Regions from separate parts of the Candidatus Thiodictyon syntrophicum genome, predicted to be linked through region 1. Evidence: predicted binding sites of a transcription regulator. Region 1 holds the regulator's gene; the other holds the start of a gene.
What was found. The regulator sigma-54, encoded in region 1, starts transcription at its own class of promoters, with help from an activator protein. The targets are predictions, from matches to a motif close to TGGCANGNTNCNTGCTT.
Positions count from the first base shown of each region.

Region 1 (7,451 bases):
CCGGCAGTCCGGCGTTCTTTATCCACCCCGGGGAGGCGAGCCACGGGGATTTGGGGATGATCACCCCGCGCGACACGGTCCTGGCGCTGTCGAACTCAGGAGAAACCGCGGAGTTGCTGACCATATTGCCGACCATCAAGCGCCTGGGTGTGCCCCTGATCACCCTGACCGGGCGCCCCGACTCGACCCTGGCCCGGGAGGCCGACGTGAACCTGGACGTGAGCGTCACCCGCGAGGCCTGCCCGCTCGGTCTGGCGCCGACCTCCAGCACCACGGCGACCCTGGCCATGGGCGACGCCCTGGCGGTCGCCTTGCTGGAGAGCCGGGGTTTCACCGCCCTGGATTTCGCCCGCTCGCACCCCGCCGGCACCCTGGGGCGGCGCCTCCTGCTGCATGTGGGAGACATCATGCACCGCGGTGACCGGGTCCCGCGGGTCGCCCTGGGGAGCACGCTCATGGCGGCCCTGGAGGAGATGTCGCATAAGGGGCTGGGGATGACCGCGGTCGTCGATGGGCAGGGGGTCTTGGCCGGCGTCTTCACCGACGGCGACCTGCGCCGCGCCCTGGACCAGGGCCTCGATGTCCACCACACGATCATCGACACGGTCATGACCCGCGGCGGTATCACCGCCGCCGCTTCGTCCCTGGCCGCCGCCGCCCTGGGGCTGATGGAGTCCCGCTCGATCAACGGACTCCTGGTCATCGACGACGAGGGCCGCCCGATCGGTGCCCTGAACATGCACGATCTGCTGCGGGCAGGGGTGGTGTAGATGTCGGTCGTTGGGCGTTGGGCGTCGGGCGTCGGGCGTCGGGCGTCGGGCGTCGGGCGTCGGGCGTCAGTCGTCGGTCGTCAGCGGTCAGTTGCCACTCGAGTTGCGTTCGGTTTCGGCCAAGTGGCCCTTTTTTGGTTAATGGATCATGCAAGATATTCTGGAACGGGCGGCGCAGATTCGGCTGGTGATCTTCGACGTGGACGGGGTCTTGACCGACGGCAGCCTGTACCTGGGCGACGACGGCCTGGAATACAAGGCATTCAACGCGCGCGACGGTCACGGCATGGTGCTGCTGCAAGAAACCGGCGTGAGGCTTGCCGTGATCTCCGGGCGCCGTTCCGAGGCGGTGCGTATCCGCATGGAGGGCCTGGGAGTGGCCCACGTCTACCAGGGTCAGCGCGACAAACTGCCGGCCTATGAGGAGCTCAAGCGGGCCTTGGGGCTCACGGACGCGGTGATCGCCTACGTGGGCGATGATGTCATCGACCTGCCGGTCATGCGCCGGGTGGGACTGGCGATCGCCGTCGGGGATGCCCATCCCCTGGTTCGCCAACACGCCCACTGGTGCACCAGTGCCCCCGGCGGACGGGGCGCGGCGCGTGAGGTCTGTGAGCTGGTGATGACGGCCCAGGGCACCCTGGAGCCGATCAACCGCGGCTACCTTCAGGGCGCCTGAACGCAACCCGATGCACAGCGAGGTGACAAAGCGTGTGGACGACGCGACAGGGGCGCCTGGCGATGGTCTTCGCCATCCTCGCAGGCGGGGCCTGGTGGCTGCTGCGCAGTCTGAGCGAGGAACCGGCCGCGCGCGTACGCGAGCGTGCCCCTGACCACATGGTCTGGGACCTCGACGCCATCGAGACCAACACCGACGGACGCCCGCAGCGGCATCTGGTGGCCGACCAACTGCGCCAGTATGTTGCCGAGGACCTGGCCGAACTCGACCAGCCGCGCCTGACCCTGCTCGACCGCGAGGGCGGACCGCCCTGGAAGGTGGAATCCAAACAGGGTTTCCTGCTGTCCAAGGGCGAGGAGATCGACCTGCGCGACGAGGTCCGGATCGAGCGGGCCGGTGCCGGTCCGAACCGCTCGTTACGACTCGCAACCTCGCAGTTGCGGCTCTGGCCCAAGCGTGAATACGCCCAGGGCGATCAGCCGGTGAGACTCGCGAGCGACAACGACTGGCTGACCGCCGCCGGCGTGCGCCTGTGGTACGCCCACCCGTCCCGGGCTGAGTTTCCCGGGCGCGCCCACATCTTTGTCGCTCCCACCCCAACCGAGAAGGGGAATGCTGGTTCAGCCGCCCCATGAACGCCAGACCGATGATCGCCACCACCGCGCCCCGGGCCTTGCCCGTCCTGGCCGCCGCGCTCTTGACCCTGGGTCTGGGCCTGACGACCCGCAGCGCCGTCGCGCTGCAGAGCGACGCGGCGCAGCCCATGCTGATCGAGGCCGACCGCGTCGAGGTCGACGAGGGCAAGAGCACCAGCCTTTATCTGGGCCAGGTCCAGGTCGACCAGGGGACCATGCGCCTGCTGGCCGACCAGGTCACGGTCCACCACCGCAGCGACCGCCAGATCAAGTACATCATCGCCCGGGGCGAACCGGCCAGTTACAAACAGCAACTGGACGGCGAGCAGGGCGAGATGCAGGCCTTTGCCAAGCGCATGGACTACGACGCGGACCGCGACGAGCTGATCCTGACCGGCGAGGCGCTGGTGATCCAGGGCACGGACCGCATCGCCAGCGAGCGGATCGTCTATGATCGGGCCCATGCACGGGTGCAGGCGGGAGGCGACAGCCGGGTGAAGATCCAAATGACGCCGCAGGCCAAGAAGGACGGCAAGCCGCCGGCGCCCGGCACCGCCGCGGCACCCCCGGCGCCCCCGGTACCCACCCCCAAGGCACCCCCGCCCGGCAAGCAGGGCGGCGCGTGAGCACCCTCTGCGCCACCCACCTGAAGAAGCGCTACCGCAACCGCCAGGTCCTGCGGGACGTGAGTGTCGAGGTGAACGCGGGCGAGGTGGTCGGCCTGCTCGGCCCCAACGGTGCCGGCAAGACCACCTGTTTCTATCTGATCGTCGGGCTGATCCCGAGTGACCACGGACGCATCGAGTTGAACGGCCGCGACCTCACGCAACTGCCGATGCACGCCCGCGCCCGGGCGGGACTGAGCTACCTGGCGCAGGAGCCCTCGGTCTTCCGTAAACTCTGCGCACGCGACAACATCCTGGCGATCCTTCAGACCCGCCGCGACCTGAACCGCAACCAGCAGCGCGAGCGTTGCGAACAACTGCTCCAGGAACTGGGGATCAGCCATGTCGCCGCCTCACTCGCACTCAGCCTGTCCGGCGGCGAACGCCGCCGCCTGGAGATCGCCCGCGCACTCGCCGTGGACCCGGTGGTGATGCTCCTCGATGAACCCTTCGCCGGGGTCGACCCGATCGCGGTCGGCGACATCAAGGCCATCGTCGCGCACCTGCGCGAGCGCAACATCGGCGTCCTGATCACCGACCACAACGTCCGCGAGACCCTCGACATCTGCGATCGCGGCTACATCATCAGTGACGGCAGCATGATCGCCGCCGGCACTCCCACGCAACTGCTCGCCGACCAGCAGGTGCGCGAGGTCTACCTCGGCACCGATTTCTCCATGTGAGCGCCCCAGACCATTCCGCCATGGCGCCCGAATAGGCTAGAATCAAAACAGGCACTCAACTTGCTAGACTCGATCGGTCCACCCCACACGCAGCCCCCGCGATGAAGCAGTCCATCCAGCTTCGACTTGGTCAGCATCTGTCGATGACGCCCCAGTTGCAGCAGGCGATCAAGCTCCTTCAGCTATCCAACCTGGAGCTCCAACAGGAGATCCAAGAGGTCCTGGACAGCAATTTCATGCTCGAGGAGGGCGATGAGGCCGACCGCTTCCAGGCCGCCGACGCCGCCGACGCCCGCCTGGTTCAGGACGCCACGCCGGAGCCGACGGCCACCGTCCAGGAACAGACGATCGAACGCGAGGTTCAGGGCGAGTCCAGCGAGATGCCGGACGAGCTCCCGGTGGACACCCACTGGGACGATGTCTACGAAAACTATCTCCCGAGCGGCAGCCAGGGCAGCGACGACAACGACTTCGACCCCTTCTCCCAGCAGAGCCGCCCGGAGACCCTGCATGACCACCTGATCTGGCAGCTCAATCTGGCCCGGCTCAGTGCGCGCGACGAGGTGATCGCGCTCGCGGTGATCGACGCCATCGACGGCAACGGCTACCTGCGCACGGACTGCGAGGAACTGCTGAGCACCCTGGGCGACCCGACGATCGCCCCCGAGGAGGTCACCACCATCATCCACCGGGTCCAGTCATTCGACCCGGCGGGGGTCGGCGCCCGCGATCTGCGCGAGTGTCTGTTGCTGCAACTGCGCCAGTTACCCCAGGGCGCGCCGACGGCCCCCGGCCAGACCACGCCGCAGGCGCTGGCCATCGCGATCTGCGCGGACGGGTTCGACTTTCTGCCCCGCAACGACGTGGCGGCCCTGGCACGCCTGCTGGGCGCCCCGGAAGCGGCGATCCACGCCGCCCTGGAGGTGATCCGGCACCTGAATCCCCGCCCCGGCACCTTGATCGCGGAGACCGCGTCGGAGTACGTTGTACCCGACATCTTCGTGCGGCGTGTGGAAGGTGTGTGGCAGGTCGAGCTGAATCCGGAAACTACGCCTAAACTAAGAGTGAACGCCGACTATGCGCGGCTCATCCGGCGCAGCGACCAGAGTGCGGACAGCATTGCCTTGAAAAGTCACCTGCAAGAGGCCCGCTGGTTCATCAAGAGCCTGGTCAGCCGCAACGACACGGTCCTGCGCGTCGCCGCCAAGATCGTGGAATTGCAGCAGGAATTTCTCGAACGCGGTGAGGAGGCCATGAAGCCGCTGATCCTGCGCGACGTCTCCGAGGCGCTGGACCTGCACGAGTCCACCATCTCGCGGGTCACCACCCAGAAATACATGCACACCCCGCGCGGGACCTTCGAGTTCAAGTTTTTTTTCTCGTCCCACGTGAACACGGCGGCCGGGGGCGAGTGTTCATCCACGGCCATCCGCGCCCTGATCCGCAAGATGATCACCAATGAATCGGCCCGCAAGCCCTTGAGCGATAGTCGGATCGCCGACGAGTTGGCCGATCAGGGCATCAATGTTGCGCGACGCACCGTCGCGAAATACCGCGAGGCGATGGGCATCCCACCCTCGAACGAACGCAAACGCCTGGCTTGACAGGCGGTTTGAAACCAGAGGAGAAGACCAGACCATGCATATCAACCTGACGGGTCACCATATCGACGTGACCGAGGCCCTCAAGGGGTACGTCGATAACAAGTTCGAGCGCCTGGCTCGCCATTTCGACCACGTCATCAACGCCCACGTCATCCTGACGGTGGAGAAATTGGCCCAGCGCGCCGAGGCCACCCTGCATGTGAACGGCGGTAAGCTGTTCGCCGACTCGGTCCATGAGGACATGTATGCCGCCATCGACACCCTGATCGACAAGCTGGACCGCCAGATCCTGCGCCACAAGGAGAAGAAGGCCAGCCACCGCCCGGTGGCCGTCACCGGCACCAAGCCCGGCGAGACCGAGTAAGGGCGAACCCCGATAAACCACAGGGTCGCACCCGGGCCGGCACGCACGGACACCTCGGACACCCGTTCGAGGTGTCTTTCGTTGCGACCCGGGGCCATCCGAACCAGTGTGACGGGCGCGTGCGTCCCGCACGACCAAGAGGAGTCAGCCGACATGACCCGCACCCACTTGCGCGACCCGCGCCGCGGTACCTGCCGCGCCGTCCGGCATTGCGTCCGCGGCCAGGAGCGGTAGCCGATGTTACCGCCCGACTTCATCAACGAACACCGCATTGGCCGCGGTCTTGAGATCGCGAGCAAAAAGCGTCTGCTCGAGACCCTGGCCCGCCTCCTGGCCACGGACCATCCGCAGTTGAAACCGGACCTGATCTTCGAGCGTCTCCTGGAGCGCGAGCGGCTCGGCAGTACCGGGCTCGGGCACGGCATCGCCCTGCCCCACGCCCGCGTCAAGGAGGCCACCCAGTCCCTGGGCGCCTTCGTCTCCCTCGCCCGCGGGGTCGATTACGACGCGGCCGACGGGGAGCCTGTCGATCTGGCCTTTGCGCTGCTGGTGCCCGAGACCGCCACCGAGGAGCACCTGCAACTCCTGGCCGAGTTGGCCGGCCGCTTCAACGATCCCGCGGTGCGCCAGCAGTTGCGGCAGGCGGGGTCCGCCGCCGCCGTCCTGCGCGTCTTCGGCGTCGCCTAGCGCACGGCGCCCCATCATGGCCGACAGCCTCCAGTCACTCATCCGGCACACCGGGCCCCGCACCCGGCTGCGCTGGCTCACCCCTGAGCCCGGCACCCGCCGCCCGCTGCGCGGGGACGACCCGACCCTGTCCGGCCAGGCCCTGGTCGGGTCGCTCAACTGCATCCACCCGAACCGGCTGCAGGTTATCGGTCGCGCGGAACTCGTGTACCTGGCCGGTCTCGGCGCCACCGCCTTCGCCGAGACCATCGAAAAGCTCTTCACCGACCGGCCCACCGCGGTGATCTTCTGCGACGGGATCGAGCCCGAACCACTGTTCTGGGACTGGGCCGAACGCACCGGCACCCCCCTGATCGGGTCCCCCGTCTCGGACGAAGAGTTGATCAATCAACTGCGCTACTATCTGACCCACGCCTTGGCGGAACGCAAGACCATCCACGGCGTCTTCATTGAGGTCTTGGGGATGGGCGTGCTGCTGGCCGGGGACCCGGCGGTCGGCAAGAGCGAGTTGGCGCTCGATCTGATCAGCCGCGGACACCGCCTGATCGCCGACGACGCACCCCAGTTCGCCCGCGTCGCACCGGAGAAACTGGAAGGCACCTGCCCGGATGCCCTGCTCGATTTCCTGGAGGTCCGCGGCCTGGCACTGGTTCAGTTTGGTTCTTCCTTATCCTTATGTTTTTGTAGTATTTTTATAACCTGGGCTGTCGAACTCTAAGGACCTCATCCCACGAGAGTCCCTGCTGGAGAATCCCCAGAGCCACCGCAGGAACCTGTTTTGTCGTGAAGTGGCTGCGAATAAAGTTATGGACAATCCACAACATATCCAATGTTCTTTGCAAACCAGAAATGCTCTTCGCGTACGTATTCGTTCGGCGGCGATAAGCAGAATTCTTTCGCCGAAATGAAGCGTTCGATGCTTCCAAATGATTAGCATGAATATCGGCTGGCGTCACATCTTGATCGGTTTCTGGATGCTCCGGATGAGGGGTTTCGTATTTGGGACGCGAGTGCCCCGTTCTATCAGTTCCTTTCCCTTTATTCTTAAGGCGCACCTTCACACCGCGACGAAGCACTTTCGGTGGGCGGCCGCGTTTTCCGGTTCGCAATACTTCGTGGCAAATTTCAAACAGGAGATTGCCATACCGACGTTCCCCGTCGGTGACTAGAGTGACATCGCCAGTACGCAGGATGACATCTCTAAGTATTTGTATGGCATATGAAAATAGGCTGCGATCCTTTTTCCCGCACTGAAGCGCCCAGATAAATCGACTTGCCCTTTCCATCAGTACGATCGTCCAGCCTTCACAATCCTCCGGGGGGACATTCCTATTCACTTTCGTATAAAGCTCATCACCTTCGAT
Region 1 covers NZ_CP020370.1:470,095-477,545, reverse strand. The annotation lists gene THSYN_RS02085 (KpsF/GutQ family sugar-phosphate isomerase) at 1-770, shown strand, start outside; gene kdsC (3-deoxy-manno-octulosonate-8-phosphatase KdsC) at 919-1,449, shown strand; gene lptC (LPS export ABC transporter periplasmic protein LptC) at 1,482-2,084, shown strand; gene lptA (lipopolysaccharide transport periplasmic protein LptA) at 2,081-2,710, shown strand; gene lptB (LPS export ABC transporter ATP-binding protein) at 2,707-3,432, shown strand; gene THSYN_RS02060 (RNA polymerase factor sigma-54) at 3,534-5,036, shown strand; gene hpf (ribosome hibernation-promoting factor, HPF/YfiA family) at 5,071-5,400, shown strand; gene THSYN_RS02050 (PTS sugar transporter subunit IIA) at 5,638-6,087, shown strand; gene THSYN_RS02045 (hypothetical protein) at 6,104-6,805, shown strand; gene THSYN_RS02040 (IS1 family transposase) at 6,780-7,451, opposite strand, start outside.

Region 2 (7,451 bases), 2.5 Mb from region 1:
GCCCTGATCGCGGTGGCCATGACCATGATGGTGGAGATCCTGCTGATCATGCCCCTGACGCTGATCCTGGCGGAGTTCAACGCCCAGGGCCGCCATGGCGGGGTGCTGCGCCCGCTGCGCAACGTCGCGCTCCTGGTGGTGAAGAATCCGATCCTGCTGGCCATCGCGGCCGGTCTGCTGTGCGCCTGGCTGGGGGTGACCCTGCCCAGGATGCTCGGGCGCACCATCGACCTGCTGGCCGCCTCCGCGGCGGCCGTCGCCCTGTTCGCGGTCGGCGGGAGCCTGGCCGGGGAGCGTCTGCACCGCGGCCTGGGCGCGGCGGCGGGCATCGCGCTGGGCAAGCTGATCGTCCACCCGCTCGCGGTCCTTCTCATGCTCGCCCTGGTCCCGCCATTCGACCCCACGCTGACCCAGGCCGCACTGGTCATCGCGGGCCTGCCGATGGTGACGATCTTTCCCTTGCTCGCCCAGCGCTATGGGCAGGGCGAGCAGTGCGCCTCGGCGCTCCTGGTGACCACGCTCCTGTCCTTTGTGACACTGAACCTGGGCCTCTGGGCACTGGGCATTGGTGCCGGCCACCCCGGCTCGCCATAGCGCGTAACTCAAGCGAGTATTCCGGCACCCCCTGATGACTGACCGGGCCGCGGCGCCGGGTGATGGCAAGGACCATCAGCCAGGCCGACCGGTCGGCCCTCAGAGTCCGGCGCCGCGCCCCGGGACCTGGTCGTTGTAACGCTCCAGCAGATAGCCCAGGCAGTCCTGGCGGATGATCGTGAGGTCGTGGGTGAGCATCGCGGGCATCACGGGGCGGCGCAGCCGGACTTCGCCGTCTTCGTGGTGAAAGTACCGGCTCGCGACATCCCGTCCGCCCTCGTCGAGCACCTGCAGGCCAACCCCGAGTGATGGGTCGCGCAGCCGCGCGAAGGCGGTCCCGCGCGGCAGTTCCCGGAAGTTGAAGCGCTCGAGGTCCGGATCGAGCACCAGGTCGGCCTCCGCCGGCGGGAAACCCAGGCTCAGGTCGGGCGGGACGAACATCCGGGCGACGGTATGGAAGAGGTCGATGTCCTGGGGCGCCACCGGATGGTCGGTAATCGCCGCCAGGTGCAGGGCGGCGTCCACTAAGGCCCGCGCGCGCGCCACCCCGGCCGCCTCGCCCACCTTGCCGCACTCCAGCGTCACCGTCGGGCACAGGTCCGCGAAGGCGAGCGACTGCACCCCGGTGGGGCCGGTGAAATAGACCACGGTGCGGGCGAACAGGGTCGCCAGTTGCAGGGACCGGCTGTCCAACCGATCGACACAGGCGTAGTGTGGATTAGCCCCGGTGTTGTTGTGCAGGTCGATGCCGGCGAAGACCCCGCGTTCGGTCATGCGCGCGAGCACCGTGGCCGCCAGTTGCGTCTCTGCGCACTGGGGCAGTTCGCCCCCGGGCCAGATCCGGTTGTAGTCCGGCTGCCCCGGCAGGTGGCGCAGGCCCTGGGCGGCCGCCGCCACGTTGCCGATGAAGAGGCTCAAGCTGCGCGGCAGTCGCGGCTCGCCGAAGCGCGCGATGCGCTCGGCGAGCAGCACGCGCACCGCGTCCCAGCCCACCGTCTCGTTGCCGTGCAGCAGCACCGAGACGAAGAGGGGCGGTTGCCGCCCCCCGGGCAGGTGGATCAGGGTCGGGCCGCCGAGTGCGCCGGCCAGGTCGCGGCTGTCGGTCGCAAGCAGGCCGGCGGGGAGTTGGTCGAGTTCCTGGAGCATGGTCGTCTCAAATACTAAAAGTAATGTAACGGGGGGTCAAGGGCAAGGCCCCAGCTGGCCGCCGGTAAGGCGTCGGTTCAATTCGTCGAGCCGCTGCGGGGTGCCGATGTCAAACCAGTCGCCCCGATAGAGGTGCCCGCCCGCCTGGCCCTGGTCCATGGCCCGGCGCAGCAGTGGGGCCAGGGGAAAGGCCCCGGGCGCGCAGCCCGTGAACAGTTCCGGGCGGTAGAGCCCGATGCCGCTGAAGGTGTAACGCGGCTCGCCGTCCCGGCGGACCCGGTCGCCGTCCAGGGCAAAGTCCCCCGCGGGGTGTTGGGGTGGATTCGCGACCAGCACCAGGTGGGCCAAGTCGCCCTCGGGCAGGTCCAGGTCCATGAAGGGGAAATCGGTCCAGATGTCGGCGTTGACGACCAAGAAGGGGCCGGGGCCGAGCAGCGGCAGGGCCTTGAAGATGCCGCCGCCGGTCTCCAGCGCCCGGCCCTCGCCTTCCGGGGAGTAATGCAAGGTCACGCCCCACTGGGCGCCGTCCCCCAGCGCGGCCTCGATCTGCTCGCCCAGGTGCGCGTGGTTGATCACGACCTCGCGCACCCCGGCCGCCGCCAGCCGCTCGATGTGGTACTGGATCAGCGGCTTGCCGCCGACCGGCAGCAGGGGCTTGGGCACTCGGTCGGTCAGGGGGCGCATGCGGTTGCCGCGTCCGGCGGCGAGGATCATGGCGCGCATCGGGGAGTCCGGGGCTGGGTTCACGAATGACGCAAGTGTACCGGGCTTTGCGGTCCCCGACGCGGCTGAAGCCGCTCCCACCGGGGCCCCGCCTGACCTGTGCGGCACCGCGCCGGTCCTGGCCCCCGGTTGCAGTCGGCGCAGAAGTCGTGGCTGTGGGGGGAGATTAAACCGATGCGGAACCGGCTCCCGGCCACGCGGAAATAGCGCGCCGGGCCGCCGGTGGTCTCGGTGGTGGGGATCAGCTCCCAGTGGGGTTGCAGGTCACGGCGGATGGCGTCGCTCGGGTAACAGACCGCGGCCCGGTCCTGGTCGCCCGGCTCCCCCAGCGGCATCTCCTGCGCCTTGACTTAGGCTCCGAAGGGGCGTGAGATACCAGCCCGGGGTAACCCCTGAGGTGATGCCCGGTTCGAGATGGAGTATTGGTTTGAAAAGTGCCCTATTCGTCGATTTCGACTGGAACGGCATGGGTAGTTTCCGCAGGTTCCTCGATTCGTTGAACATCGGACCGCTGAAGGTCGACTGGAACGGGTCGGGTGGCCGCATTTACGACCCGCGCCGACATGCGCTTGTCAGCGATCGAGACAATAAGGCAGGTGGCAATGGCACCTCGGTTTTCGACTGGGGCACGGATCGCGATCTTCTTCCGCTTGCTACCCAGATCCACGATGTCACCAGCGTGCCCCTGCTGAGTCCGGCCGATTACCGTGTGCTGTTCAAACTAATCGCATCCGACTTGGTTAAACACCCCTTTGATCTCAAGGGAACCGGCAAGCGGGTTCGCGACAATATTCGCGCACTCGGCCATTCCGTGAGTCGAGTGGAGGTCAACTGGGTACTGCGCGGACTGCTGTTGCGGGGACACGAATTCGGCACGGGTGAGGATGACGCACGGACGCTGAGTCGAAAGACGATCGACAACGTACAGGCGCTGTGCCTGCGTGAACAAATACTGATCGATCAGACGACCGAGGCCGCCATCAGGCGGTGGCTTGACTGTGGTTTGTAAGGCGGAGGCAAGCGATGAGGACGACACCGACGGACGCGGGACTGCTACTGGGGGCGCTGCTTCTGGGGCCGGGCGGTGCCGCGCAAGCGACGCTGGTCAATGTTTGCGTCTTTGCGTGAAACAATTACTTCTGCCAGGTTGAGCCGATCCGCGGCGCCCCGATCAGCCCCGATTCGCCAGAAAGACCACGACGACGCCGCCCATGATCAGGGCGCCGCCGACGAGGGTCAGGGTGTTGATCTGGTTCTGCCGAAAGAAGAGCCAGGCGAAGAGGGCGACGAAGATCGGGTAGGAGATCTCGATCAGCGAGGCCAGCGTGGCGTTCTTCTCGCCGATGGCCATGTAGATCAGCAGGGTGCCGGCGGCGGAACTGATCAGGGCGAGCGCGAACCAGGGCCAGTCCGACCCCAGTGCCCGCAGCTCGCCCGTCAGGTCGCCCAGTCTCCCGCCCGCCGCCAGCGCGAGTGCGCCCGCGATGGCCCCGAAGCAGGCGTAATAGAAGAAGAACGTGAGCGGCGCCATGCCATGCTCGATTACGCGCCCGCTTGAGGCGTAGCTCAAACCCCAGATGACGGACGCCGCTACTGCATACAGGATCCACATCGCTGGCCACCATTCGAGTCCAGGCTCGGAGTCTACGACGGCCGCACGCGCCGGACAAGGCGACCAGGGTTGCGGAAACCCGCGGCGGGCGGACGCCGTAGGGCGCTCCGCCATCGGTGCCTCAGGGTCGCGAGGAGATCAGGCCGCGGGCCGCTCGGTGCCGAGTTCCTCCGCCCAACACCCGGTCGGTGGTCCCAGCACCAGGTCGGGTCCCTCAAAGCGGACCAGATAAAGGGTGCGCTCCGGGTCCTCCTCCAGGTGCCCGATCTTGAGGATGACGCCGCGTGTCCCGGGGGCGGCGATCAGGGCGTCCGCCGCCAGGTCCGGGATGCCCCCGTCGTTGACGATGGCGGCGGCGGCATAGACCAGGTCGCCGGGGTTGAGTTGATCGAGGGTCGGTTGGTCGAGCGTCATGGGGGCTTGCTCCCTTTTTTGGCAGGCGCAGTGGTTGGCTGGGCGGGTCTGTCGGTAATCCGACCAAAATACTGCGCAGGGCTGTGGCAGAGCCGACAAGCCCGGCGGCAGTGGGTTATGAGATCTTCAACAACAATGACATACAGTCTCTTCACTGCATGGCATGGGGATTGCTTTTTTCCTCCTCAACAGCGAAGCAAGACTCAAGCCATTTGGAGCATCCGACCATGTTGACCCTGACCCCCAGCGCCCTGAAGGCCGTCAGCCGTTTCATCAAGGGGTCCGCTGACCCGGTCGCCGGGCTGCGCATCTCAGTCACCGGCGGCGGCTGTTCCGGCCTGCAATATGCTGTGGCCCTGGAGGGGGCGGCGCGCGCCGACGACGCGATCGTCGAGTGCGGGCCGGTGAAGGTCTTCGTCGACCCCGCCAGCGCGCCGATGCTGGACGGCGTCACCGTCGACTTCAGGGACAGCATGGAGGGTAACGGCTTCCGATTCGAGAATCCCAATGCCGCCCAAAGCTGCGGCTGCGGCAAGTCGTTCAGTGCTTGATCCTGAGAATCCACAGATGGACACAGATGGACACAGATTTCTTTCGGATTGTCATGCGCTTATCGTCATTGTCGCAAGCACCGGCAAGCTGAGTCCCTGGCCAAGCATAAGTCAATGAATTATCTGTGATAATCTGTGTTCATCTGTGGATAACTCCTCTTTCTGGGCTGCCGGAGCACCCCGCTACCTGAGGTCGCGCCGTTAAGTACCGCGAAGCGCAGATCATTACTTCATTTCCCCGGAGACACGCCATGTGGGATTACTCGGAAAAGGTCAAAGACCACTTTTTCAGCCCCCGTAACGCCGGTGCCCTGGCGGACGCTAACGCCGTGGGGGACGTGGGGTCCCTGTCCTGCGGGGACGCCTTGCGGCTCTCACTCAAGGTCGATCCCGAGACGCTGGTCATCAAAGACGCCGGCTTCCAGACCTTCGGCTGCGGCTCGGCGATTGCCTCGAGTTCCGCGCTGACCGAGATCGTCAAGGGGATGACCATTGATCAGGCGCTCAAGGTCAGCAACCAGGACATCGCGGACTATCTCGACGGCCTGCCCCCGGAGAAGATGCACTGCTCGGTGATGGGGCGCGAGGCGCTCCAGGCGGCGGTCGCCAACTTCCGCGGTGAGGTCTGGAAGGACGACCATGAGGAAGGCGCGCTGGTGTGCAAGTGTTTTGCGGTCGATGCGGTCCTGATCGAGGAGACCATCCGCGCCAATGGGCTCTCAAGCGTCGAGGAGGTCACGAACTACACCAAGGCCGGCGGCGGCTGTTCCGCCTGTCATGAGGGGGTGGAGGAGATCCTGACCCGGGTGCTCAAGGACCAGGGCCGCACCTTCGACCCCACCGGCGCCCCGCCGCCCGCGGCCAAGCGCCCCAAGCTCGGCACCCTGCAGCGCATCCGCCGCATCGAGAGCGCCATCGAGGCGATCCGTCCCAACCTCAAGCGCGACCGCGGCGACGTGGAGCTGGTAGAGATCGACGGCAAGAACATCTATGTGAACATGACCGGCGCCTGTGCCGGCTGCCAGATGGCCTCCACCACCATCGAGGGGATACAGCAGCGTATCGTCGAGGACCTGGGTGAATTCGTGCGCGTCCTGCCGGCGAGCGCGATGCGGGCGCGGGCCTAAGCGCGACTGTACCGTCACCAGGGCAAAGGGGCCGGGGGAGAAATACGAAACGAGTATTGTCCGCAAATGAACGCAAATGAACGCAAATGGGAGAATGGCTTGATGGCGGGGCCAGCGTCAGCCTGAAGGCGAGCGGCGCTCCTCGTTCCAGTCTATCATCGCCGGAGATCAAGCTTCTTATTTGCGTTCATTTGCGTTCATTTGCGGACGAATTCTTCTTCCTGGCTTGTCCAGCCCCGTAACTTTTATGGGCTTCCTCGCTTAACGCCCCCGGCGGTTCATTTTTCGATTTTCCTGCTCCATCTTTACCGAGGCACGCCCATGACCCAAGGCATCTATCTGGACAACAACGCCACCACCATGGTCTCGCCGGAGGTGGTGGACGCCATGCTGCCCTATTTCACCGAGCAATTCGGCAATCCGTCGTCGCTGCACCAGTTCGGCAATCGGGTCGGGCTGGCCATCAAGCAGGCCCGCCAACAGGTGCAGCAACTCCTGGGCGCCGAGCATGACTCCGAAATCGTCTTCACCTCCTGCGGTACCGAGTCCGACTCCACCGCCATCCTCTCGGCGCTCAAGGCCCAGCCGGACCGCAAAGAGATTATTACTACAGTGGTCGAACACCCGGCCATTCTGGCGCTCTGCGATCAACTGGAGAAGGAGGGCTACAAGGTCCACCGCCTCAAGGTGAACGGCAAGGGACGGCTCGACATCCGCGAATACATGGACCTGCTGTCCGAGCGGGTGGCCATCGTCTCCATCATGTGGGCCAACAATGAATCGGGCACCCTGTTCCCCGTGGAAGAGATGGCCGAACTGGCGCGCTCCGCCGGGGTCATGTTCCATACCGACGCGGTCCAGGCGGTCGGCAAGATCCCCATCGATCTGAAGGAGACCTGCATCGACATGCTGTCGCTCTCCGGCCACAAGCTCCACGCCCCCAAGGGGGTCGGGGTCCTCTATCTGCGCCGCAACACCCGCTTTCGCCCGCTGCTGCGCGGCGGACACCAGGAGCGCGGCCGGCGCGCCGGCACCGAGAACACCGCCTCCATCATCGCCCTGGGCAAGGCCTGTGACATGGCCCTGGCGCACATCGACGACGAGAAGACCTCGGTGCGCCGGATGCGCGACCGGCTGGAGCAAGGCATTCTGGCCGCCGTCCCCCATTGTTTCGTCACCGGTGATCCGACCAACCGCCTGCCCAATACCTGCAACATCGCCTTCGAGTACATCGAGGGCGAGGCGATCCTCCTGCTCCTGAACAAGCAGGGCATCGCCGCCTCC
Region 2 covers NZ_CP020370.1:4,812,357-4,819,807, reverse strand. The annotation lists gene THSYN_RS20335 (AEC family transporter) at 1-594, shown strand, start outside; gene THSYN_RS20330 (M14 family metallopeptidase) at 694-1,740, opposite strand; gene murU (N-acetylmuramate alpha-1-phosphate uridylyltransferase MurU) at 1,777-2,463, opposite strand; gene THSYN_RS20320 (GTP 3',8-cyclase MoaA family protein) at 2,484-2,798, opposite strand; gene THSYN_RS20315 (hypothetical protein) at 2,891-3,472, shown strand; gene THSYN_RS20310 (EamA family transporter) at 3,635-4,075, opposite strand; gene THSYN_RS20305 (nitrogen fixation protein NifZ) at 4,214-4,489, opposite strand; gene THSYN_RS20300 (HesB/IscA family protein) at 4,717-5,040, shown strand; gene nifU (Fe-S cluster assembly protein NifU) at 5,292-6,167, shown strand; gene nifS (cysteine desulfurase NifS) at 6,489-7,451, shown strand, end outside.
Region 2: a site for sigma-54 is predicted at 4,684-4,700, ahead of THSYN_RS20305 (nitrogen fixation protein NifZ). Genes of this name have one in related genera too.